DNA from 4 places in the Brevibacillus halotolerans genome. Region 2 is predicted to be linked to each of the others. Evidence: riboswitches for the same ligand, from Rfam matches in the RefSeq annotation. Region 2 holds a riboswitch; each other region holds the start of a gene.
What was found. Region 2 has a riboswitch for cobalamin ahead of O0550_RS17300 (hypothetical protein). Riboswitches for the same ligand answer to the same signal wherever they lie in the genome.
Positions count from the first base shown of each region.

Region 1: linked by a shared signal. The riboswitch ahead of O0550_RS15960 (FecCD family ABC transporter permease) and the one ahead of O0550_RS17300 (hypothetical protein) in region 2 are both predicted to bind cobalamin.
Region 3: linked by a shared signal. The riboswitch ahead of cobJ (precorrin-3B C(17)-methyltransferase) and the one ahead of O0550_RS17300 (hypothetical protein) in region 2 are both predicted to bind cobalamin.
Region 4: linked by a shared signal. The riboswitch ahead of nikA (nickel ABC transporter substrate-binding protein) and the one ahead of O0550_RS17300 (hypothetical protein) in region 2 are both predicted to bind cobalamin.

Region 1 covers NZ_JAPTNK010000012.1:142,352-148,179, forward strand. Annotated here, with positions in the region: gene O0550_RS15945 (polysaccharide deacetylase family protein) at 1-23, shown strand, start outside; gene O0550_RS15950 (ABC transporter substrate-binding protein) at 568-1,593, opposite strand; gene O0550_RS15955 (ABC transporter ATP-binding protein) at 1,619-2,422, opposite strand; gene O0550_RS15960 (FecCD family ABC transporter permease) at 2,424-3,521, opposite strand; cobalamin riboswitch at 3,772-3,968, opposite strand; gene O0550_RS15965 (DUF421 domain-containing protein) at 4,369-5,229, opposite strand; gene spoVAC (stage V sporulation protein AC) at 5,370-5,828, shown strand, end outside.
Region 2 covers NZ_JAPTNK010000014.1:102,452-108,279, forward strand. Annotated here, with positions in the region: gene prpD (2-methylcitrate dehydratase) at 1-77, opposite strand, end outside; gene mmgD (citrate synthase) at 193-1,305, opposite strand; gene O0550_RS17300 (hypothetical protein) at 1,302-1,526, opposite strand; cobalamin riboswitch at 1,695-1,891, opposite strand; gene O0550_RS17305 (serine hydrolase domain-containing protein) at 2,191-3,393, shown strand; gene rpmG (50S ribosomal protein L33) at 3,558-3,707, opposite strand; gene O0550_RS17315 (GTP-binding protein) at 3,735-4,955, opposite strand; gene ybaK (Cys-tRNA(Pro) deacylase) at 5,256-5,729, opposite strand.
Region 3 covers NZ_JAPTNK010000001.1:520,914-526,741, reverse strand. Annotated here, with positions in the region: gene O0550_RS02285 (precorrin-8X methylmutase) at 1-613, opposite strand, end outside; gene cobK (precorrin-6A reductase) at 646-1,416, opposite strand; gene O0550_RS02275 (sirohydrochlorin chelatase) at 1,413-2,447, opposite strand; gene cobJ (precorrin-3B C(17)-methyltransferase) at 2,461-4,263, opposite strand; cobalamin riboswitch at 4,451-4,642, opposite strand; gene O0550_RS02265 (nitroreductase family protein) at 4,837-5,400, shown strand; gene O0550_RS02260 (hypothetical protein) at 5,508-5,828, shown strand, end outside.
Region 4 covers NZ_JAPTNK010000003.1:311,389-317,216, forward strand. Annotated here, with positions in the region: gene nikC (nickel ABC transporter permease subunit NikC) at 1-335, opposite strand, end outside; gene nikB (nickel ABC transporter permease) at 338-1,276, opposite strand; gene nikA (nickel ABC transporter substrate-binding protein) at 1,312-2,943, opposite strand; cobalamin riboswitch at 3,102-3,289, opposite strand; gene O0550_RS06385 (nitroreductase family protein) at 3,566-4,189, opposite strand; gene O0550_RS06390 (DoxX family protein) at 4,436-4,822, opposite strand; gene O0550_RS06395 (MarR family winged helix-turn-helix transcriptional regulator) at 4,929-5,420, opposite strand.

The sequences.
Region 1 (5,828 bases), on a different contig from region 2:
TCCCCAATAGAGGCCATAAATAGATTTTTTACGTCTTAAAAAAAACCGCCATAGCTGTGGTGGCAGCATGGCGGTTAAAGTGTATGGGAGAGTGTCAGTTAACAGATTCCTTTTACGAAAAGGATTTTAGTTGGCTTATATTCAGATCATCGACTTTGAGTTATCAAACAACTTTTCGCTTGTTGCTGTGAAATGGTTTTGTTAGCTTGTTTTTATCAATGTGTCTTGAATGTAAAGTATACCTTGTCAGTATAAATCCATGTCAAGGTAAACTAAGGAAGATAGATACTTCTTTCTTCCATGTAGAACTCCTTTCATAGGATCTGTTACGCTAATTCTCCCACACGATTCCTGGTGCAATTGGTATCAATCCGCATGAATGTACCTATGCACAATCTATGACCGATTTGGTTACAAAAAGGTTGCAAATATAATTGTATTTTTATTTATACCTACAACTAAGACGATTCCTCTTCATTATCTCTATAAAAAAAGCACATGCGAGGATAAGATAATCCATATCCCCAGCATATGCTTTCTGTAAAAGCTACCTTATGAAATCTTCTATTAGAACTTCTGTGGATAAAATCCTTTTGCAAGTATTTCTACCGCTCGTACATTTCGAACACCTTCAAATACATCGGAAAGTGGCAAGCTAACAAATCGCTTATTCTTAATAGCAGGGATATCGGAAAGTGCTTTGTTTTCTAGTAAATATTTGATCTTCTCTTCTGCACTTGGTTTATCATAATCATTAATTACAATTACATCGGGAGCTCGTTTTATGGCTTCTTCCCAGCTCACTTCACTCCATGATTTTTCTAAATCACCAAAAACGTTTTGTCCGCCAGCCATTTCGATTAAACGCGTTTCTAAGGAATTTCCTGTTGTATACAACCCTGAATTAACACTATCAAAGACCAAAACTTTGACTGGCTTTTCTATATTTCCTATCTTTTGTTGAATGGCCTGAATATCCGTTTTCATTTTAGCAATAATATCCTTAGCACGATCCTCTACATGCAGAATCTTGCCTAATTGCATCAAATCCTCATAAACCTCGTCGACTGTAGGATGCTTAGATATCGTTCCTGTAATGGTATAAGCTGGGATACCCATTTTTTGCAGCTCCTCTACACTGCCAATTCCTTTTGCTGTAAATGCAGAGCTTCTGCCAATAACGAAGTCAGGCTCTACACTTAGAAAGACTTCTAAGGAAGGATATTGCTTAGACAAAAGCTTGATTTGATCATATTTTGCCTTATATTCGGGCAAGACTTCGTCGTCAGGATAAGCTGTACCGATCATTACGTCTTCAACACCTAATGCTAGTAGCATTTCGGTCACATGCTGATTCATACTCACTACTCGCTTCGGTGCTTGTTCAAAGGTTAACGTATGCTCTCCATTTTTAATTTGAATCTTCTCAGCTACTGGCTGTGAATTAGTAGAAGCTGCCTGAGGAGTCGTCCCATTTCCACAGCCACTTACTAGTAATGAAAGACCGGCAAAGATTGTAATCATCATCTTTTGACCTTTATACAAAAGGCCTTGCTTCTTGGTAGTGGAGCTTTGCATAGTATATTTGTTCATCTTGTTTTCCTACCTTTTCCTTTATTCAACAAATAACCTGATCTGGGATCATATAATGAATGTTCACTCTTCCTGTAACTGGATGAACGGTTACTTCTGTTTGAATCTTGTACACTCGTTCTAAAATTTCAGGCCGAAGAACTTCCTGTGGAGTTCCAGAGCAAACGATAACTCCTTTTTCTAGCATATAAAGACGATCACAGAACATAGCGGCCAAATTTAAATCATGTAAAGCGGCCAGTACGCTTTTTTGCTGTTGTTTCAGCAATTTGAGCATCCCTAATTGATGATGGATGTCCAAATGATTAGTCGGTTCATCCAATAGTAACAGATCGGTCTCTTGTACAATTGCTCTTGCTAATAAGACGCGCTGCTTTTCTCCCCCAGATAAACTCAGATAACTCCGATCACCCATGTTCTGTAGGCCAACTTGAGCTAGAGCTTGCTCTACTAACGCTAGATCATGCTTATTCTCCTGCTCCCACATACTCTTGTGTGGAGAACGGCCCATCAGTACAAGCTCGTATACACTAAAATCAAATTGAATCTGCGTTTCTTGAACCACTGCACTTAGTTCTTTTGCTAATTGCTTCTGTTGGTATTGACCAAGCTCTCTTTCCAGTAAATAGATACTGCCTGTAGTGGGTAATAGAGTCCGATATACCTGCTTAAGGAGAGTAGATTTACCACTACCATTCGGGCCAAGCAAGCCTACGAATTCTCCTTTTTGTACGTGTAAATCTATATCCTGCAAGATACATGTCCCTTGGATCTCATATCCAACTTGTTTTAACTCAACATGCTTGTCTACGTCTAATTTTGTGGGCACATTAGCTTCCTCCAAACGTATACGCCCGACGACGTAGCATCCAGATAAAAAATGGACCGCCGCAAAGCGCTGTGACTATTCCTATCGGCAATTCTTCAGGGGCAATGATTAGTCTAGCTAATACATCCGCCCAGATCATAAAAATCGCTCCACCACAGGCACAAAGAGGGATTAGTCTCCTATGATCAGAACCCACCCACAAGCGAAAGATATGGGGTAACATTAAACCAACAAAGCCAATGCTACCGCTTACAGCAACCAGTAAGCCTGTAACGAGAGAAATCGTAATCAGTAGAATCTTACGCATATTTTCTGGATGTAGACCAAGTAGCGTAGAGGTTTCTTCCCCTAGGATCAACAAATTTAGATTGCGTGCATTTACCCATAAAAATATAAAGAACGAAAGTACTGCAATCGTTGGCAATACAAGTGACTCCCACTTGGCACGAGTGAAGCTTCCCATCATCCAGTACAGCACACTTGAAAGGCTTTCCGCTCTTGGTGCCAGCATAATAAAAAAACTAGTAAGCGCTGACAACATAATAGACACAGCTATTCCAGCTAACAAGAGACGTATTAGCTGCACCCTTCCGCCAACCAAAGACAAAAGAAACACCAATATAACGGAAGCCAAAGCACCTAAAAAGGCCGCTAAAGAAAGCGCATACGAACCAAATACTCCCAAACTACCAAATAACAGCACTGCTGTTGCTCCCACCGATGCCCCTGATGATACGCCTAAGATATATGGATCAGCTAAAGGATTACGAATCAATGCCTGAATCGCTATCCCAACAATAGACAGCCCGGCACCTACAACCGCAGATAATAAAACACGTGGCAGTCGAATATCCCAAACAATATGCATCTGCGCGTTAGACACGTCTGTCCCTACCCATTGTTGTACAAAAGGAACATGTGAGCCTATGACCTTCCAAACGATAACTGGGTCTATTTGTACTGGTCCCAGCATGATTGCAACCGTCAGCGATAAAAATAATACCACGCCGCTTCCCATCAATTTCGCTATCCAATTTTTTGTATATTGCGTACCGATGCTGTTTACTGACCTTGGGGCTGTCGTGGCGGTTTGTTGCATGCTTCTCCCCCCTATGTAAAACAAAGTAACGAAATGAAATTACTAACTCGGTGACCACCCAAGCTTCAAGTGCAGGTGGCACCGTAATTGGACCTCTACGCCCCGCTAACATGTTATTCCTTAAAGATTCGCACAAAAAAGCATCCGTTCCAAAAGGAGACAGATGCTTGGGTTTTTGGACAAATCAATTCCTATAGGTGTATGTACACTATCATCATACGACCTACCCAAACACCTGCCCATCCTCGTGGGAGTGTTACATCTTACGGCAGGTCTCCTGGCTCATGAATCCTCGCAAGCATCCTCCCTTCCCATTCTCTGCAAAAGTGAACAGTGGTGTATCGGATGTTGCTCCTCATTTACAGTGGCGGGACCGCATCGGATTTTCACCGAACTTCCCTTTTAAGTCTGATCCTGAAATCAAACACCGTAACATGGCTATAAATCAGTTGTAATTGTTTGTGAGTGTAACACGATTTGGTGGAACATGGCAAGGTAATGGTGAATTTGTGATAGGTTTGTAAGAACTTTGTAAAATATTTACGTAATGTTTGTAGTTTAGTAGTAATCGGTCCAGTTGTTTGTTCACATAATGTTAATTATGTTATTTAATTTATACCAAAATTTCTTTCTTTCTCATTTTATACCACTCTTCGTTTCTATCTTTCCTTGAATGTAATAGAAAGGCAAAAAAGCTATCCAATTCAGGATAGCTTACCTTCCCAATCAAATTTCCCCCTGCCATTACCAAGTTCCTGTCATGTAGCCTAAGCATTAGCCTCTTGATAATTTTAGTAACTTGTCTGGACAAAGTTTCTATTATAAAGGCTTCTGTATCGATCCCTTATTAGCTCTGTAAAAAAGGTTTTACCTCTTCTATTATTTTTTTTAAGCTTTGAGCCCCCTTTTCATATTCCTTTTTAGCCATGTTATTTTTTGTTTCAAGTGAAAAAGTCTCCAAATCTGCTTGGCATTTTTTCAACGTAGACAACGTCAATGGTTTTTCCTGAGGGACTGGTACAGTAATCTGGTCATCATATAAATCTACATTCAATTGCCCATAACTATCTACTTGTCCTATATAAACGTTTTCCAATGGTATTCCCATCTTATTGAGAGTTGTGTGGAGCCATCTTTTCGACAATCCTGTGGTTGCTAAAGGCTCTAACATGACATTCCCATCCAAAATGACCGTTTGAGGCTCTCGGCTTGGAGCTCCTTGGATATTCAGATCTTTGGCAGTAAGCGGTTGATTTTCTTTTTTGAGCAGGACACTAATCTGACCATTCTGCTCTAATAGTGCATACTCAACATCTGCAATCGAGAATACATCTTTTAGGCGCAATTGTTCTAACAATTCCTCACCTGTATAATTCTCTTTCTTGAGATTGTCCTCCATAATTTTTCCATCTTTGATCAGTACACGAGCATTTCCTTCAACTATATCGCTCGCTGTCTTACTTTTGACCGATAGATAACTGAAAAGAAATGGAATAAGGGCCCAAATGATCATGCTAACGAATCCGTTCAAAAACCTGTCATCGACGTCAGCTGAAATGAATCCCGCAATGGAGCCAATCGTAACACCTACAATATATTCAAAAAAAGTGGCTTGGGCAATTTGGCGTTTTCCCATTAAACGGGTTAAGAACAATAAAGTAAAAAGCGTAACGATTGATCTAAAAACAATCTCCCAGAATTCAGGCATAAATATCCTCCCTAGTAACATCTAATCCTTCTATGTATTTAGATTGTGTTACTTTGTTGATTTTTATATATAAAAGTCAGGTATAAAAACTGGCTTTGTATTCCAAATTAACTTTGACTACATCAATAAAGGAGTTAACAATGGCTACAAAAAACAGTAAATTAACCGCAACTCAAATCGAATATCAAGCCTTTGCAAAAGCGTTAGAACCTCCACGACCTGTGCTTAAAAATACCATTCGGGCTTTTTGGGTTGGTGGTTTGATTTGTTTACTTGGACAATTTATTCAAACCTTTTTCATTCACTTTTTTCACTTTGATGAAAAAAGCGCTGGAAACCCAACCTCTGCTGTCCTAATCGCCATTTCTGTTCTCCTAACTGGTTTTGGTGTTTACGACAAGATTGCACAATTTGGAGGTGCGGGAACCGCTGTGCCTGTTACCGGTTTTGCCAATTCGATTGCTTCAGCAGCTATTGAACACAAAAGTGAAGGATATGTACTTGGTGTGGGCGGCAACATGTTTAAATTAGCAGGCTCTGTTATCGTTTTTGGTGTAGTTGCCGCATTTTTCATCGCGTTAATAAAATGGTTTTTTACT
Region 2 (5,828 bases):
TCCAAGCTCGTAATCCTCTTATGTAAAACATAATCTGTAATTTGCTCGATCAGCTCATCCGTTTTGTTAATCTCCATATTTTTTAACAAAGTATCCTTCCCTTTCTATTTAAAATTATTTATCATGGTACGTGATGTTGGTCAGAACATCATGTAGGCGTTGCTGGCTTCACATAAAATTCCCAATCCTACCTCAAAAAACATGCCGCTCGCCTACATATTTTACACGTGGCCGGAATAGACGATTTTGTGCGTGCTGTTCAAGAACATGTGCGCAAATTCCTGCTGTTCTCGCAGCGAAAAAGATAGGTGTATACAATGGAATAGGAATCCCAAGCATCCAATACACAGGCGCTGCATAGTAGTCCAAATTCGGGTAAAGTCCCTTTTCCCTCTCCATAATCCTCTCACCGGATTCACACATGTGGTATAAAAGATCGTCCCCTTTTATATGACATAGCTGCTGTAAGGCTCCTTTCATCATTGTCGCTCTCGGGTCCATTTTTTTCATATAGACCCGGTGACCAAATCCCATTATCTTTTCTTTGTTGGACAGCTTGGTACGTAACATCTCCTCGAACTTGGAAATTGTCCCTGCCTCTAGCAATAAGTGCATAACAGCCTCATTTGCTCCCCCATGAAGACTACCCTTCAAGGAAGCAACCGCCCCCGTCAAAGCTCCGTACAAATCCGATTGCGTAGAAGCGATGACCCTTGCTGTAAACGTGGAATTCGGCATCTCATGCTCGCTGTACAAAAGCAAAGACAGATCAAATATTTTTTCCTCAATCGGCGATGGCTTTCTCCCGGTGACCATATAGAAAAAGTTAGCACTATACGGTACATTTTTGTCTGGATGGAATGGCTCCTTTTTGGTCAGAATCCGATAACTATTAGCCACTATGCTAGGAACTTGACCTAATAACCGATAAGCCCGCTCCTTATTAACAAGCATGGAGCGATCGTCAATTCGATGATCATACCCTCCCAGAACGGAAATTCCTGTTCGCAGGCCATCCATAGCGTGTGTCTGCTCAGGCAACAGCTTTAAAACCTCAAACACCGCACTAGGCAATTCATCTCGCTCTAGCATGCTTGTTTCCAAAGAGTTTTTCTCTGCCTGATCGGGAAGCCGTCCCTCCAGTAAAAGATGAATAATATCGACATAGCTAACGGATTTAGAAAGCTCAATCAGATCGTAACCCCGAATCACGATTTCCTCTTGTATGGTATCAAGGTAGGAAATGCTTGTTTCTGTAGCCACCACACCGTCTAGCCCAGGAGAAAATTTTTCAAGCTCGTTCATTCTTCTTCCTCCATTCCAAATAACTGTTCTTTGGTTAGCTTGTAGGCTTTTTCAAGGTTGCGATAGTAATCTGTTTTGACTTCCTCTGTAACGTCTTGTCGCTTGATTTCATTCCCTAATAGACCATAAATGACTTCTAGCGAATTAGGACTTTCTAAACTTAGATTGTTCATGATTGCTGTGTTGAAATAATTTCTGAAATATCCTACTGTCCCAAACAAAAAATCCCTCCTAGACTTCAAAGCAGCGCAACACGCAAAAAAACAACTTCCTAAAAGAAAGTTGTTGTTAATGGGCGAAAGCGAAAAACTCAAATAAACATGTAAAAATCTTAAAATACCACATGTTTCATCGCTCGCACGTAACACCTCCTATCCTCGTAGGAACTGATGTGTGTGCTAAAACAGGCAGGTCTCCTGGCTCATGATCATCGCGATTCGAACCTTCCCATTTTCATTTGAATGAAAACAGTGGCATTTTTTCGAATAGCTCTCATTTACAGTTGCGGGACAGCGTCGGATTCTAACCGAACTTCCCTTTTAAGCAAATAACGAAGGTTATCTGCACCTGTTTCTACACCTATTTGATTTTCAGCTTAAACATAACAAATAGTCTAAAAAATTACAATTATTAATTTTATATCTGTAGTGACTTTATTGCTTTGATATTATCATGTTGAACTTCTTGTACATGTATATACACTCTCTAAACAAAAAATAACCAATAGCCGCTTCATGTTCTGTTTAGCAATAAACGAATGAATGTAAAATCATAAGTCCTCATATTCTAAAAACAGGATAAAAACCCAATATATTGAACAAGAATATCCCGCTATCTTATAATCAAATGAAATACCATAATTAGGTAAATAAAGGAGGGTATTTCTTGAAGAGTAAACAACTATCGAAAAAGAAAATATGGTGGTATAGCATAAGTATCGTTGTTGCTGCTATATTACTTCTCCTCATATGGGCAGTAATTCGGAATTGGAACATTATTCACGTGCTGAATAAGGATAAGCTTAGCTATAATTTTCAGAGCATGGACAATATTTTTCCAAGTCGCGCTATAGAAGCATCGCAGCCTGTTTTCCATTTTGATACATTACAAAAAGAGTTGCCCCAAACTTATACATACAAAGATCAAACATTAGCTATTGAAGACTTTTTGCAACGAACAAAGACGAATGGATTACTAGTGCTCAAGGATGATAAGATCGTGAAGGAATTCTATCAAAATGGTATAAATGAACAAACAAGGTTTACTTCTTGGTCAGTGGCTAAGTCATTTATCTCTGCACTTGTTGGTATCGCTCTTGATGAAGGATTCATTAAAAATGTAAATGATCCGATCACCAACTATGTCCCAGAATTGAAGGGCAGCGGCTACGATGGTGTACCGATTAAGGATATTCTGCGAATGGCTTCTGGAGTTAGCTTTGATGAAGACTATGACGCCACCTTCTCAGATATAAACATGATGATGTATAAGACATTTCTATTCGATAAATCGATTAATGATTATGCACTGGGGCTACAATCTCAGCGGCCATCCGGAACCTTTCAGCATTATATCAGCATTGATACACAGGTTCTCGGCATGCTGATCAGTAAGGTTACAAGCAATCCTCCGTCCCAATATTTACAGGAGAAAATTTGGGGGCCTCTTGGAATGGAATCTAATGCTTACTGGAGTACCGATCGCCTTGGCACAGAGCTATCCTTTATGGGTCTAAACGCAACCATTAGGGATTATGCTAAGTTTGGAAGCTTATATCTTCATGAAGGAGTTTGGAACGGAAAACAAATCATTTCAAAAAAGTGGGTGCAAGAGTCCACACAGATAGAAAAGCCTCAGCCTAATCACGACCCTAAGGGAGTGTTAGGCTACCAATACCAATGGTGGGAGGCTGATCCCGCAGATGGTTCCTACAGCGCTATTGGAGTCTATGGACAATTCATCTATGTTAATCCAAAGGCCAACGTAGTAATCGTCAAAACCAGCGCTGACCCTGATTACGGTAGAGCTGATTATCATGATGAAAATTTTTCTGTGTTTCAATCGATCGCGAATCATTTTAGTAAATAAACTTCATTTGCTTCCTCATACTGACGGCACGATTCTCAGCTAGCTGGTTGCTTTGCTACCCAATCTCTAGTTATTAGCAAATGTGGTTGAAGATATATCCCCCACTATGAGTAAGACACTCTTTTCTCTTATATGCGAAAAGAGTGTCTTTGTCTTATCTACAGCTATTTCGTTTCACGATGAAGAGTATATTTTTTTAGACGAGGGGAATATTTCTTTAGCTCTAGGCGATCGGGGTTATTTCTTTTATTTTTTGTTGTAATGTAGGTACGATCTCCAGATTCTGTGCATTGCAGGGTAACTGTTACTCTCATTGGTTAAATCCTCCTGATCATTTCTATTTATTCATCCTGGCTACTAAGCGTCTCGACAATAACATCACTTGTTGGCAATGGATCTTTCAACGTATTCCAGTCTGCATGCAGCTCTTCATTTGTTAAAAGGCAAGCATCTAAAGACCGGATGATATTGCCTTGATCCAGATTAAATCCAATACATACAAGCTCATTGATACGATCTCCGAATTGAGGGTCCCATTCTTCAGCCCATTCAGGGTCTTCCGCCAGTATCTGCTGCTTCTCTTCTTCGGGTAAAGCCGACACCCAATGGCCCGCTGACTCCAATTGAATCGATGGACCTGCCTGACTAATCGTCAAAGCTATGTCATTACGGGTAGCAACCCATAGGAAGCCCTTTGCTCTCACTACATCTTCAGGCCAATCCTGAAGCCTTTTATATAATCTCTCAGGGTGAAACGGAATTCTTCGGCGATAGACAAAAGAGGAGATTCCGTATTCTTCCGTCTCTGGCGTATGGTTTGGCTTTTGTAATTCTTGTAACCATCCAGCCGATTGGCTTGCTTTTTCAAAATCGAACAGCCCTGTATGAAGAATTTCTTTAGGATCGACCTTGCCATAGGAGCTTCGAATGAATTTTGCCGTTGGCTGAAGCTTACGAAGAATTTGCTCCAAATGCTGTACATCCTGTTCTTTAACCATGTCACATTTATTTACGATTAAAACATCACAAAACTCAATTTGGTCAATTAGCAATTCGACGATTTCACGCGTGTCTGTTTCATCCACTGCATGGCCGCGCTCCAATAAGCTTTCTCCTGAGGAAAAATCATGCCAAAAACGGTTCGCGTCCACTACCGTCACCATTGTATCCAGCCTGCATATACGCGAAAGATCTATCCCCATTTCTTCGTCTACATACGTGAAGGTTTGCGCTACTGGCAACGGCTCTCCTATTCCGGTGGATTCAATCAGGATGTAATCATAGCGATCCTCATTGACTAGCCGTTCGACTTCCACTAATAAATCCTCACGTAGCGTACAGCAAATACAACCGTTCGACAGCTCCACAACCTTCTCGTCTATTCTAGAAATCCCACCGCCATTCCTTATCAGATTGGAATCGATATTCACCTCGCTTAGATCGTTTACAATGACCGCTACACGAAGGCCCTCTCGATTGTGTAAAACATGATTCAAAATAGAAGTCTTACCCGCTCCAAGATATCCGCTTAATACAGTAACTGGAACTCGCTTTTCACCCATATGTAAGTACCCTTCTTTCGTACAGGTATAGAAGATAATAGATAGCATGCTAGAATTAAATCGTAACGATTACGATTTAACCAATATACTACTGCACTCACAGCAACAAGTCAATACAAATAATAATCATTACGATTTACAAATGATAGATTTGTTATAAAAACTAGCCAATCGCGTAAAGCAAAAGACTTCCAGACTAACGAAAAAAAGCCTGTAACAACAAGTTTTTTGCTGTTACAGGCTTCCAAAGAATAGAGCTACATTTCGATATCGTTATTCAACAGATAAGACAGAATCTCTCTACATAGTTAGGCTCGCAGAAGTAGCTTTACTTACCTTAATCAAATCAACGGGATTAAGAAAGATCTGCAAACCCCTTTTACCAGCACTAATACTAATTAGCTGGAGACTGAGAGCTGACTCGTCAATAAATAGTGGGTAATTTTTTTTGGTGCCTAGAGGTGAACACCCGCCCCGTATGTATCCCGTTAACTCTAGTATCTCTTTCATTGGCACCATTTCTGCCTTCTTATTCTTACTAACGGCAGCCAGTAATTTTAAGTGAAGCTCCTTATGGGCAGGAATACAAGCCATGATAACCCCGGTCTTATCACCACGAAGTACCAGAGTTTTAAAAACCTGCTCTACTTGTAAATCAACCTGCTGAGCTACGTGTTTCGCGTTTAAATGCTCCTCATCCCATTCGTACTCATGCACCGTATAGGGAACCTTATGTTTATCTAGCAAACGACAAGCATTTGTTTTATTGCTCATATCATTACACTTCCTTATAAGGGTTACCCTTATTATAACGCATGTAAGAATTTCTTTTATTCGATTTGCCTCTTTAGTTAATAGGTCTCTTTGTAAAAA
Region 3 (5,828 bases), on a different contig from region 2:
CAACAGCAACTGGGCTACCACCTTTGCGATCCAAGTTCGTGATAAATGGAATATCTAACTTCGCTAATTCCTCTTTGGATTCAGCTGCAGATACAAATCCAACTGGTACGCCAATAACCAATGAAGGGTTGGCCTTACCCTCTTTCACAAGACGAATCAATTCAAGCAGTGCAGTAGGAGCATTCCCAATCGCATAGATACCACCTTTAATTTGGCTTGTAGCTTTGCGAATAGAGATAATAGCACGAGTTGTATTCTCGGCTTTCGCTTCTTGCATGACATCAGCATCAGAAATATAAACATGTACATCTCCACCAAACGCCTTTAGTCGTGGCTTACTGATGCCTACTTGAACCATTTGAACATCTGCAATAATTGGTTCACCGGCTTGAATAGCGCGAATGCCCGCTTCTACTGCATCAGGATGAAACTTCATGCTACGCCCTAAATCAAAGTCGGCTGTTGCGTGGATGACGCGTTGCACCACACGATACTGATCATCCGTAAAAGGATGTGGACCTAGCTCCTCTGTAATCATTTCAAAACTTTTTGATTCAATTTCTTGTGGTTGAATCGTGATTGGTTTAAACTCCGTATGAAATTGCGATGACATATGATTTCTCCCCTCTTTGGTTCCGTTATTTTTTAGACCGTAGCCTGTGTTCGTAACGCTTTCAAAACGCTCTCAAATGTGTGATGCGTCTCTCCATACACGAGTTTCGGTCTGTCGATCATAATGGTATAGATGCCAAGCTCTAGGGCTGCCGCTAGCTTCTCGTCTACAGCGCCTACCTTACCGCTTTCTTTTGTAATCATTGTAGTAACACCATATTGTGTATACAAAGCGGCATTCAATTCTTTAGAGAAAGGACCTTGCATGGCAATAATATTTTTTTGCTCTACGCCTAACTCTTCACATTTTTCCATATTGTCTTTACGTGGCAGCATTCGTGCAATCAAACGAATCTCGGGATCACCTAGCAAATGCTTCGTAAACGTTCCAAGCGTTTTGCTTCCTGTAGTTAGCATCACTACGCCTTTTCTTTGTTGTGCTTCCAATGCTGCTTGTTCATAATTTTCCACTATGAGCACATTAGGATGGTCAACATAACTACGGGTCTCCCTTTCATACCGGATGTAAGGAAGCTGTAATTCTTCTGCGCAAGCCATCGCATTTTTAGATGCTTCTTCTGCAAAAGGATGACTTGCATCCACAATGGTTGTAGCCTTCTGTTCCTTGGCTAAGGCAATCATATCCGCTAGTGGTAGTCTTCCTACTCGCGTCGTAATTCCCTCGTCCTCCAAGCTTTTAGCGGCAGAATCGGTAACAACCGTTGCCAGTAGATCAACACCAGTAGACTTCAAAAGGACAGCCAATTCGCGTGCATCACTTGTCCCTGCCAAAAACAGGATCATACACGTACCCCCCGTTTATCATCAGCTTCTGTAGCCTGAGACTCCTTGCTACAGGCTGTATGCCCATCTTGGGTTACAGGGGTATGGCTATGTCCGTTTGCATGGTGATGATCATGATCATGGTGGTGATCATGGTCATGATGGTGATCATGGTGGTGATCATGGTCATGATGGTGATCATGGTCGTGATCATGGTCGTGATGGTGATGATGATCGAATACAGCAAGTTTTCTAAATTGACAAAGATCGCAGTTGGCTAATGCCCGTCCCTGTAATGCTTCTATAGAACGATCTACTACAATTTGTTCTAGCAGTTCATGGAAGCCTAATGCCTCGCTCATCGAGGCATGTATATCAGGGAAGTCCTGATGAAACTGTTGTAAGTTTTCTTCTAGACGTTTTAACAGGATACCCGTAAATAACAAATAAGGAAGGACATAAATCTGCTTAGCTCCCTGTCTTACACAACGGACTAATCCTTCTTCCACTGTCGGATAGGTAACGCCCATGTACGCCACTTCAACGTTACCTACCCCTGTGCTCTCCCATAACAAGCGGGCTATTTTACAAAGATCGCTGTTTGCATCTGAATCACTGCTACCACGACCTACTAAAAGAATGGCACTATCCTTGTTAGCCGGTTCTAGTGGAGTATAGGCAGTTGTATTTTGTAAGCGATCCCGCAAAATTTGCACCATGTCCTCATGCACACCTATGGGGCGCCCATAACGAAAATCTACATGGGGATATTTCGCCTTAGCCTCGTCTATTTCATGCGGGATGTGCAGTTTAGCGTGGGCTGCTTGAAACAGCATTAAAGGTACCATTGCTACAGTGGTAGCTCCACGTTCTACTATTTTTTGCACACCTTGCATAATGGTTGGTCTGGTTAACTCCAAGAAACAAGTCTCATACAGTGTCACGTCTGTTTGTTCCTGTAACAATTCAGTAACTCGCTGTGTAAACTGTAGAAGATGCTCATTTCCCTCGGCATCTCTGCTACCATGACCGATAAAAAGTATTCCGTTCAAAAAATTCCCCCCCTTAATCTCCACACGGTTCTTCGATCTGCAATGGAGCTACGAATTCCTGATAGCGGTATTCAAGTACCTGCCCTGTACGTTTAAAGAATTTATGGAATCGTTCCTCGATATGACCTTTTGTCTTATACTCATCCACAATCCGTTCTACAAGTCCAATAATCTGTTCTTCTGGAACTCCCTCAGCTATACGTTGTCCAGGATGAGCGTTACGTCCGATACGCTTGCCACCTAAAAACACATCATATGCGCCACGTCGGTATACAAGACCAATGTCCTCCATAACTGCACCATAGCAAGCCATTCCGCAGCCGTTAAAGCCAATTTTTAAATCCTTTGGCACAGCTAGACCATCTAATCGTCTACCTAATTCCTCAGCTACAGGGATCGATTCATCCTTTTCTAAATCACAAAAATCACAAGCTTTCACCTGCGCACTAGCCCCGATCGGAAACAATTGAAAGCCAACTGCTCTTAATTGTTGCGTGACCTGCTCTGGATCTACCTGCGGTAAGCGAAGAATAATTTGATGCTCAATGCTGTACATCATTTCTCCGCCATCCTTGGTCAAATCGGCCAATAGACGCATTTGTTCAGAGGTAAAATTCTTACGAGCTACACCAGGCGAAACGCCTAGCTCTAAAATATCAACAACTCCGCTAAACGGGCGAGGTGGTGGAGTGATACCCTGATTTAACTCCAAGGCTGTCTTTTCATCAACGCACGCAAGCGCTTCCATCGCTAATTGAAAGGCCTTTACCGCTTGTTTAGGAGCTTGAAAGCTCTCTGTCTCTTCCTGAAAAGAATTCTGTTCTACTTCCCTTGAGAATTGCCTGGGATTTGAAAGGGCTTCCATCGCCGCTGATGGTGCGGAATCAGAAACCTGAGCTTCTTGTATTGTAGCCTGCGGTGAAGTCGCTACAGCCACTTCTTGCACAGAAGATGACTCAGATACCGGATTTCCACTCTGAGGCTGGCTGTGAAGCGCCCAAGGCTCTGCCTTCTCCTGCAAGCGTTCATGAGGTTTTAACGGTTGATCCATGCGATTTAACGTATATTTACGTTGATATCCGCGCGGAGTAATAATTTTTTGGTCGTAAACAAAGGTAGTCGAGTTCCCGATGATTACTGTTGTCAGCATTCCAATGTCATGCTGTAGCATGTCTGCAAGTGTTGTAATTACAACATGTTCTCGATCTCTATAGGCGCTCTTTACGATTCCTACTGGCGTTTCAGGAGAACGATATTTTAATAATATTTGTTGTGTTTCTACAATTTGTCGTGTACGGCGACCACTGCGCGGGTTATACAGCGCAATGACAAAATCAGCAGAAGCAGCTGCTTCTACACGCTTAGCAATCGTTTCCCACGGTGTAAGATGGTCACTCAAGCTGATTGTGCAAGCGTCATGCATAATGGGAGCACCCAATAAAGACGCGCAAGACTGAATGGATGAAATTCCAGGTACAACCTCTACCTTCACCCCAGTAGATTCTGTCCAGCCTTTTTCGACTAGGACTTCATAAACTAGTCCGGCCATGCCGTATACCCCAGCATCCCCACTAGAAATAACGCCAACAACTTGACCTAACTCAGCCAATCTTACCGCTTCTTGAGCACGGCTAACCTCTTCTGTCATCCCAGTACGCACGACACTTTTGTCTGAAATAAGCTCTCGAATTAAATCTACATAAGTGTTGTAGCCAATTATCACTTCGCATTCTAGGATAGCCTCTTTTGCCCGATGCGTAATGTGATCATGATGTCCTGGTCCAAAGCCAATTAGTAGAATTTTTCCTTTCTCCATCTACTCCAAGCCCCCTATCCTTATTTGCAATCAACCTTACATTTTTATACAATAAAAAAAACAGCGCTTCCCCGTCTGACTTACGTGAGAAGTGCTGTTATGATGAGCTTGTTATTTTTTGGAAAGGAATATTCCCTTCTGTAGCAAAACTGCTCTCATAACACCTCCCCATCTGCCGTAGGTCTGACGGTGTTGTTAGAATAAAGAGGGTAGCCTGACTCTTGGAATATTCTGCTCCTTTTCGTCTTCTGAAAATTTATAATATCCAGTGACAAAAACGGGCTCTCCAATTACAGTGGCGGGACCGTGTTGGATTTTCACCAACTTCCCCATGTGAATCGTTTCTCATGTAACAATTCCTTTATTCCCAAGCTTATGTGATTAGTTCTATCATAATCCAATTTGCATTTTATTGTCCATACTTTTCTGTCTAGCCCACACGGGACTGGACAAGAGGTGAAAGAAGATCGTATACTGACATACTATTAGAAATCTTCTATTTTTATGCATAGAGGAAAATATATTTGAATATACAGTATCATAATTAACATATTATAGAAAGGTTGTTAAAACATGTCCCTCTTACACACCTTACAACAACGTCAAGCTATACGCGCCTACGATGGTCGCCCTGTAGAAAAAGAAAAGATCGAGCAGCTTCTAGAAGCAGCTATATTAGCACCCAATGATCGCTTGCGAGAGCCTTGGCACTTCTATGTCATTCGAGGCGCTGCTAAGGAACGGTTTAACCAGCTAGCTCAGGATTTCTTGCTTGAACGCTTTCCTACCAAACCTCATTTAGTAGAAGAATCCATGAAGAATGTTCTGGCCACCCCTCTCATTATAGTCGCTACATCCCAAATCATAGAAGGCGACGAAGCTTCTTCGCTTGATAATGATTATGCTGTAAGCTGCGCTATTCATTCGATGTGGCTGATGGCTTCTGAGCTAGGTCTAGGTTTTGTATGGCGTACACGTGGTGTAGGTTTAGCTAGAGATGAACGTCTCAAAGCCTTCTTGTCCCTATCTGATCAAGAAAAAGTAATTGGTTCCTTATTTATTGGCTATCCAACTGATGAAGCCACACCTCGAACTGCTCGAAAGCCTATCACTCAAAAAACAACCTGGGTCGAGTAAACTTTGGCATATTTCGAACGGTTACAAAAAGGTTACATTTTTCCCCGCTTTGTTGTAACATTTCCCTCACCTGCTACGTATTATTTTTATAGTAGGTGATGATACATATGACAAACCACATGACTTTTGCCATACTGGTGGGCTTGTGTGCGACAGCGGGACTTTTTTTATTTCGACGCGCTGTGACGAGTGGGGATCGACAGCAAGGCGGATTCTGGATTAATGGTCTAGCTATCGCTATTGCAACTTTGCTGGTTTTATTCTCAAGCGCTATCGTCGTGTTCTTATTGGTTACGATTCTCTGGACAGTCGGCACTCTATTTCCTATGTTTGTCGACAAATCTGATTTCTGGACACTCGTTTCCTTTGCAGTCGTCTCCTTTTTCATGTTAATGCTGTACGAACTAATTCTTGAACCAGTCCTTTTA
Region 4 (5,828 bases), on a different contig from region 2:
ATGAACAGATAATCAACCCAACCACCTCTATAGCCTGCAAAAATCCCAACTGGAAGACTAATTAGCATGGTAAATCCCATGACAAAAAAAGCTGTCCCCAGTGAGGTTCGTGTTCCATAGATCAGTCGAGACCATATACATCTGCCTAAATGATCTGTCCCTAACGGAAACTTCGAGGAAGGGCCTTGTAGCTTTTGCGTGATATCAACTAGATTCGGATCATTTGGAGACAAAAAAGGAGCAAACAGAGCCAATAGTATCATGAGGATGATAATCATGCTGCAAATGATCATGAGCTTTTGCGACAGTAGCTTTTGCTTCAATTTTTTCAACACACTTATTGCTCTCCTTCCCATTTTATCCGGGGATCTAGGAAAGCATATGCAATATCCACAAGGAGATTGCAGACGACAAAGATCACACCCATAAACAATAAACAGCTCTGAACCATCGGATAATCACGGTGTAAAATAGAAGTGACAAACAAGGAGCCTATACCAGGCCATGCAAAGACGGTCTCAACAATTACGGCTCCGCTTAGCATGTTTCCAATGCTCATGCCAAGTCCAGTTAACACAGGTAATAAGGATTTTTTAAACACATGTCTACCAATGATTAGACTTTCTCGCAGCCCTCGCGCTCTCGCATACACGACAAATGGCTCATTCAAATTTTCTAGCATACTGGTGCGAAGCAAGCGCATGTACGTACCTATATAAGGAAAAGCCAATGTCAGGGCCGGAAGCACTAGATGGGCAAAAGTTCCCCTTCCCAATACGGGAAATAAATCTAACTTTACCGATAAAAAATAGATGAATAGAAATCCGAGCCAAAAAGCAGGCATCGAGACGCTTACAAAGGCAAGCATCCTGCTAACCTGATCAATTAATTTCCCCTTGTAAAGGGCAGAAAACATTCCTAAAGGTAAACTAATAAAAATAATCAGGAGCAATGAAGCACATGCAAGTTGCAGCGTTGGGGAGAAATGGAGAATAATTTCATCCCATATAGATTTCTTCGACACATAAGAAACCCCTAAATCCAATTGAACCACTTTTCCTAACCAATTTACATACTGGATATACAGGGGCTTGTCCAGCCCTAGCTCTGCTCGAAGGGAAGCCACTGCCTCATCTGTTGGAGGAATATGTGACGCCCTCAAGTAAGCTACGGCCGGATCCCCAGGTGTTAAGTGGAGCAGAATAAAAGTGATCAGAGAAATTCCCAATAATATTGGCAGTAAACTTGTGAGACGTTTAACAATAAACCAACCCATTTACTACTCCTTTGCCGTTTTTACATAACCCCACTTCACTTCATATCAATGGTAGTGAAAGGAACTTCATATTCTTGAGGCAAGAAATGAACCCCGCTCAGATTTTTATGATAGACCGCTATATTAGATTGATAAGATATTGGTAAGTAAGCAGCCTGTTCGTGCAATGTTGTTAAAATATCTGTATAAAGCATCTTTCTGTGTGCTTCATCTGTACTTACTAATACTTCCTTGATTTTTTTATCTAATTCTTTCTTGCCTGGTAGCCCTGATAGAGCTTTGTAATCCGGACTGCCACCTTCCGAAGGTGTTGTGATAGCAGATAAATAGGAATGTGGATCAAATGGAACACCCCAGCTTGCCGTAAATAATAAATCAAAGCTGCCTTCATTGGCTGTAGCCCAAAAATCCTCTTCTTCCTTACTTGTCAGCTTCATATCTATCCCTAATTTTCTAAACTCACCTTGGGTATATTCTGCGATCGCCTTCTGGATGTTGTCTGAGCTAATAAACATCAGCTCCAATTGTAGCGGTTTTCCAGCCTTCTCTCTAAATGGTTTGCCATTTACTTGTTTCCAGCCCGCTTCATCCAACAATTGTTTCGCTTTTTCTTCATCGTGTTCATACGGTTTTACATCAATCTTCGTATATGGAATGGTAGGTGCAAATAACGTATCAGCTTTTCTTTCTGTGCCGTAAAAGATATGATCGATGACAGCCTGCTTATCAAAGGCATGCTGAATAGCTAGACGTAAGTTACGCTCTTTGAGAGCTTCTCTGTTCGTATTAAAGAGTAACGCCCTTGTAGCCGTAGGTTCTGATAGTTTGGTTTCATATTTTCCCGAATCCTTCAGAAACCGGAACGAATCCTGGCTTATGACTCCGTTCCCAAAAATCAAATCAATGTCCTTCTTCTCAAAAGCGAGAACTCTCGATTCACCGTCAGGTATGACTTTAACAATCACCTTATCGACTTTCGGTTTCTCGCCCCAATACTTCTCGTTTCTTGTAAAGACAGCCCTTTCATTTTTCTTATATTCGCTTAGTACCCATGGACCTGTCCCAATCTGTGACTTGAGCCCGTCTTTAAATGTGTTTTGGCTATCAGGAAAGGCAGCTTCTCCTACAAATCGTAAAGGTCTGATGTACGTAAGCTCCTGAAGAGTTGGGTAATATGGCTTGTTCAAAATTAATTTAAACGTAAAATCGTCCACTACCTCAGTACTTTTAATTTGATTTATTAATTCCATCCATTCATGTTGGGGAGCATTAGCTAAAACCGTATCGAAATTTTTCTTCACGATTGTAGCATTAAACGGCGATCCATCCGAAAATGTAACATCTTTTCTTAGATGAAACACATACTCTTTTCCATCCTTCGATACATCCCAGCTTTGGGCCAGCCACGGTTTAAGCTCCCCGCCTTCACCGTAGTAAACGAGAGATTCATATACCATAGCTTGTGAGAACCATTGATTCGGAAAATAGGTATGAGGATTTACGTCTCCGATATCTCCAGACCAGGAAAACGTAAGAACTTTTGAACTATCTTGAGTTGCTCTATTTTCTCCTTCTTTTGTTGTGTTACCACAGCCAGCGATAATGATTGTTAGCAGCGCTACTAGTCCAACAAAAGAAGTAATAAATGCAGACCGTTTCAAATACATTTTTATCACCTTTTATATAATTTAATTATTCTAAAAATGTTAAAAAACAAAAAAACATTACCAACCAGATTAAAAAGGTCAGAAATGCCTATCGTTTATGAACACATCACATCGGTCTTTTAGCATTCAAAACACCTCCCTATCTCCCCGTAGGTCTAACAGCATTTCTAGAATAGGCAGGTCTTCTGACTTGGGTTCATCATCTCCATGCGTCTTCCCAGATATGATCCAGTGACATATTTGCATAAGACTCCCCCTTACAGCGGCGGGACCGTGCCGGATTTACACCGGCTTCCCTTTTAAGTATCCGTTATGAAACAAATACACCTATTCCACTACCATATGTAGTTTTTCCTTGGAAATATTCACTTTATATCCTTATTTTGAAAGTAGGACAAAAAGTTTACCTAGAACAAATTATATTCGTTATTCCACGTTTACGCTATATGAAATTAAAGCCCTTCTATAATTCCACTCATAAGATGGAACACTTTTGTCCAGAAAGGCTTAAGAGGATGCATCTAGGATCAGGTTCATCTATAAAAAGCGCCAATTCCTCTATAGTAAAAAAACATTGCCACAGCATGTCCCATTAACAGCTTTAGCAATGTTTTCATAGAAATCACATACCATTGTAGCTTACAAACTCTCCGTTCGGCTTACGATAGCCGCGTGGACGTTGGCTTGAGAGCTTTTCTTTTCCGATAGTAATCATCATGACTGTTTCATATCCATCAGGAATTTCTAAAATTTCCTTAATAGCACCTGGATCAAATCCAATCATTGGGCACGTATCCCAACCTTTATCTTTCGCAGATAGCATGAACAGCATCGCAGAAAGGCTTGCATTACGAATGGCTTCTTCCTTCATAAAGGATTCACCCTTACCCTCATATATCCCCGTCACAGTCTCAACGGTACGATCTAGCTCTTGTTTACTCAAAATTCCGAGATGATGCATTCCCTCGTTTATTTTTTCCACTGCTTGATAAGCGTAACGATTGCCCAACACCAATATGACCGCTGAAGCTGAATGCACCTTATACTGCTTGCAGGATTCATAAATTTTTTCTTTCAAGGCTGGATCCGTTACGACAAGATAATGTGTATGCTGAAGATTAAAAGCAGAAGGAGCATATTTAGCCAAAGTAAAGATCTCTTCAAGCTCGGGTCGGGTAATTTCTACCCCTTCAACGAAATTATTTGCGGAACGTCGACTTTTCACTAGGCTTGTAAATTCACTCATGTAAACTCCCTCATCTCATGTATGTATCGAAATTGTTACAGGGGAGGAGAAAAAGCGTTTTCTCTACACTAACTCGCTCCCCTTGCTTTTTGTACCGAATTCATTCTGCTTTTCTTTGTCAGTTCTTTTCTAATCACACTTATTTAGACCTATAATTGCGGCATAGTTTACGTTATCCCTCATTATCATACAATAGAGTACGTGAATCTGGATACCTTTCTTTTCAGGTCCGTCCTTAGGCAAAACTTATGCAAATAATACATATGCACCTGGACCAATCAACGCAACGCCGATAGCTACCGCTAGCAATACCAGATTGTATTCCATACCGTTCTGAGTAATCCACAATCCATTTTTTCCATGTACAGTAAAGATAGCGATCAGCATAGTAACAGCGATTAATGCTCCACCTACCCAAGTAAACACACCAGATGCAAAGAGCAATCCTCCAACAATCTCACTGGCTCCTGCCATGAAAGCCATTAACAAGCCGGGTTTCACACCGATTGATTCTAACCAACCCGCTGTTCCCTTTAAGCCATGCCCACCAAACCATCCAAATAATTTCTGTGTACCATGACCAATAAATAAAAGTCCCACAACTAATCGAATAAGTAAAAGTCCTGCATTCATTTTCTTTTTCCTCCTCAGGAATATGTTTTATTTTAAGTATCTTTAATTAAAGATATATGAGAAAGATGGATAATATGTTTCTTTTTATTATCGCATCTGTTTTCAGCTACTTATCTACAAAATTCATTTCGGCTGACTTCCCTAGCTTTTTTAACAAGGTGATGGTAATCTCTTTTTCTTCAGGAGACAGTCCACTCATTGCTTCTGCTAGCTTTTCTCGATGCTTTGGAAAAATCTCTTGGAGAAATTGCTCTCCTTCTTGTGTTAATTCCGCATAGATCACGCGTCGATCATTCGGACAGGGCTTACGAAGCAAATAACCTTTTTTTTCTAGCTTATCAACCACATAAGTAATATTTCCGCTAGAGATTAAAATCTTATCTCCAATTTGCTGTAGAGGCTGTCTTCCTTTATGAAATAACAATTCTAGCACGCCAAATTCAGTCGGATTTAATCTATATTCTCGAATATCCTTCTGAACATGAGCAGACGTCCAGTTAAAGGCACGAGATAAGACAACGAACAAATGGAGAGATTGCTCTTGAGCTTTATTAACATCCGTAATCATGTCCGTTTGCTTTCCCTGTTTGTCCTGCATTTTGTTCTCTCCTTTCCTTTATTATTTTATCTTACCTTTTACAAAAAATAATTCAACATGTCTCACTTTTAAATATCTTAAATTTGAGATATATGAAGCATACCCTATTTTTTTTGCGTTGTCAACTAGTAAACTAAAAATATATGAAAATCAACAATGTGGTGGCTGGAGCTGGTTATATCATCATTATTACACAATATCATCATTACTACACAATCAAAATTTACTAACTGGAAGCCTTATCAGCTTTGGTTACAAACAGCTTTTGGACAAGAATCTCCTCTTCTTTTCGTCCAAACATTAGCCCATACAATGGTCTTAAATCCATTTCCAAATCGCACAGTGCTAGTATCTCTCCAGCCCTTAGCAATGGGTTGCTCTACATAAGGAAAGAGCAGGAGGTATGTC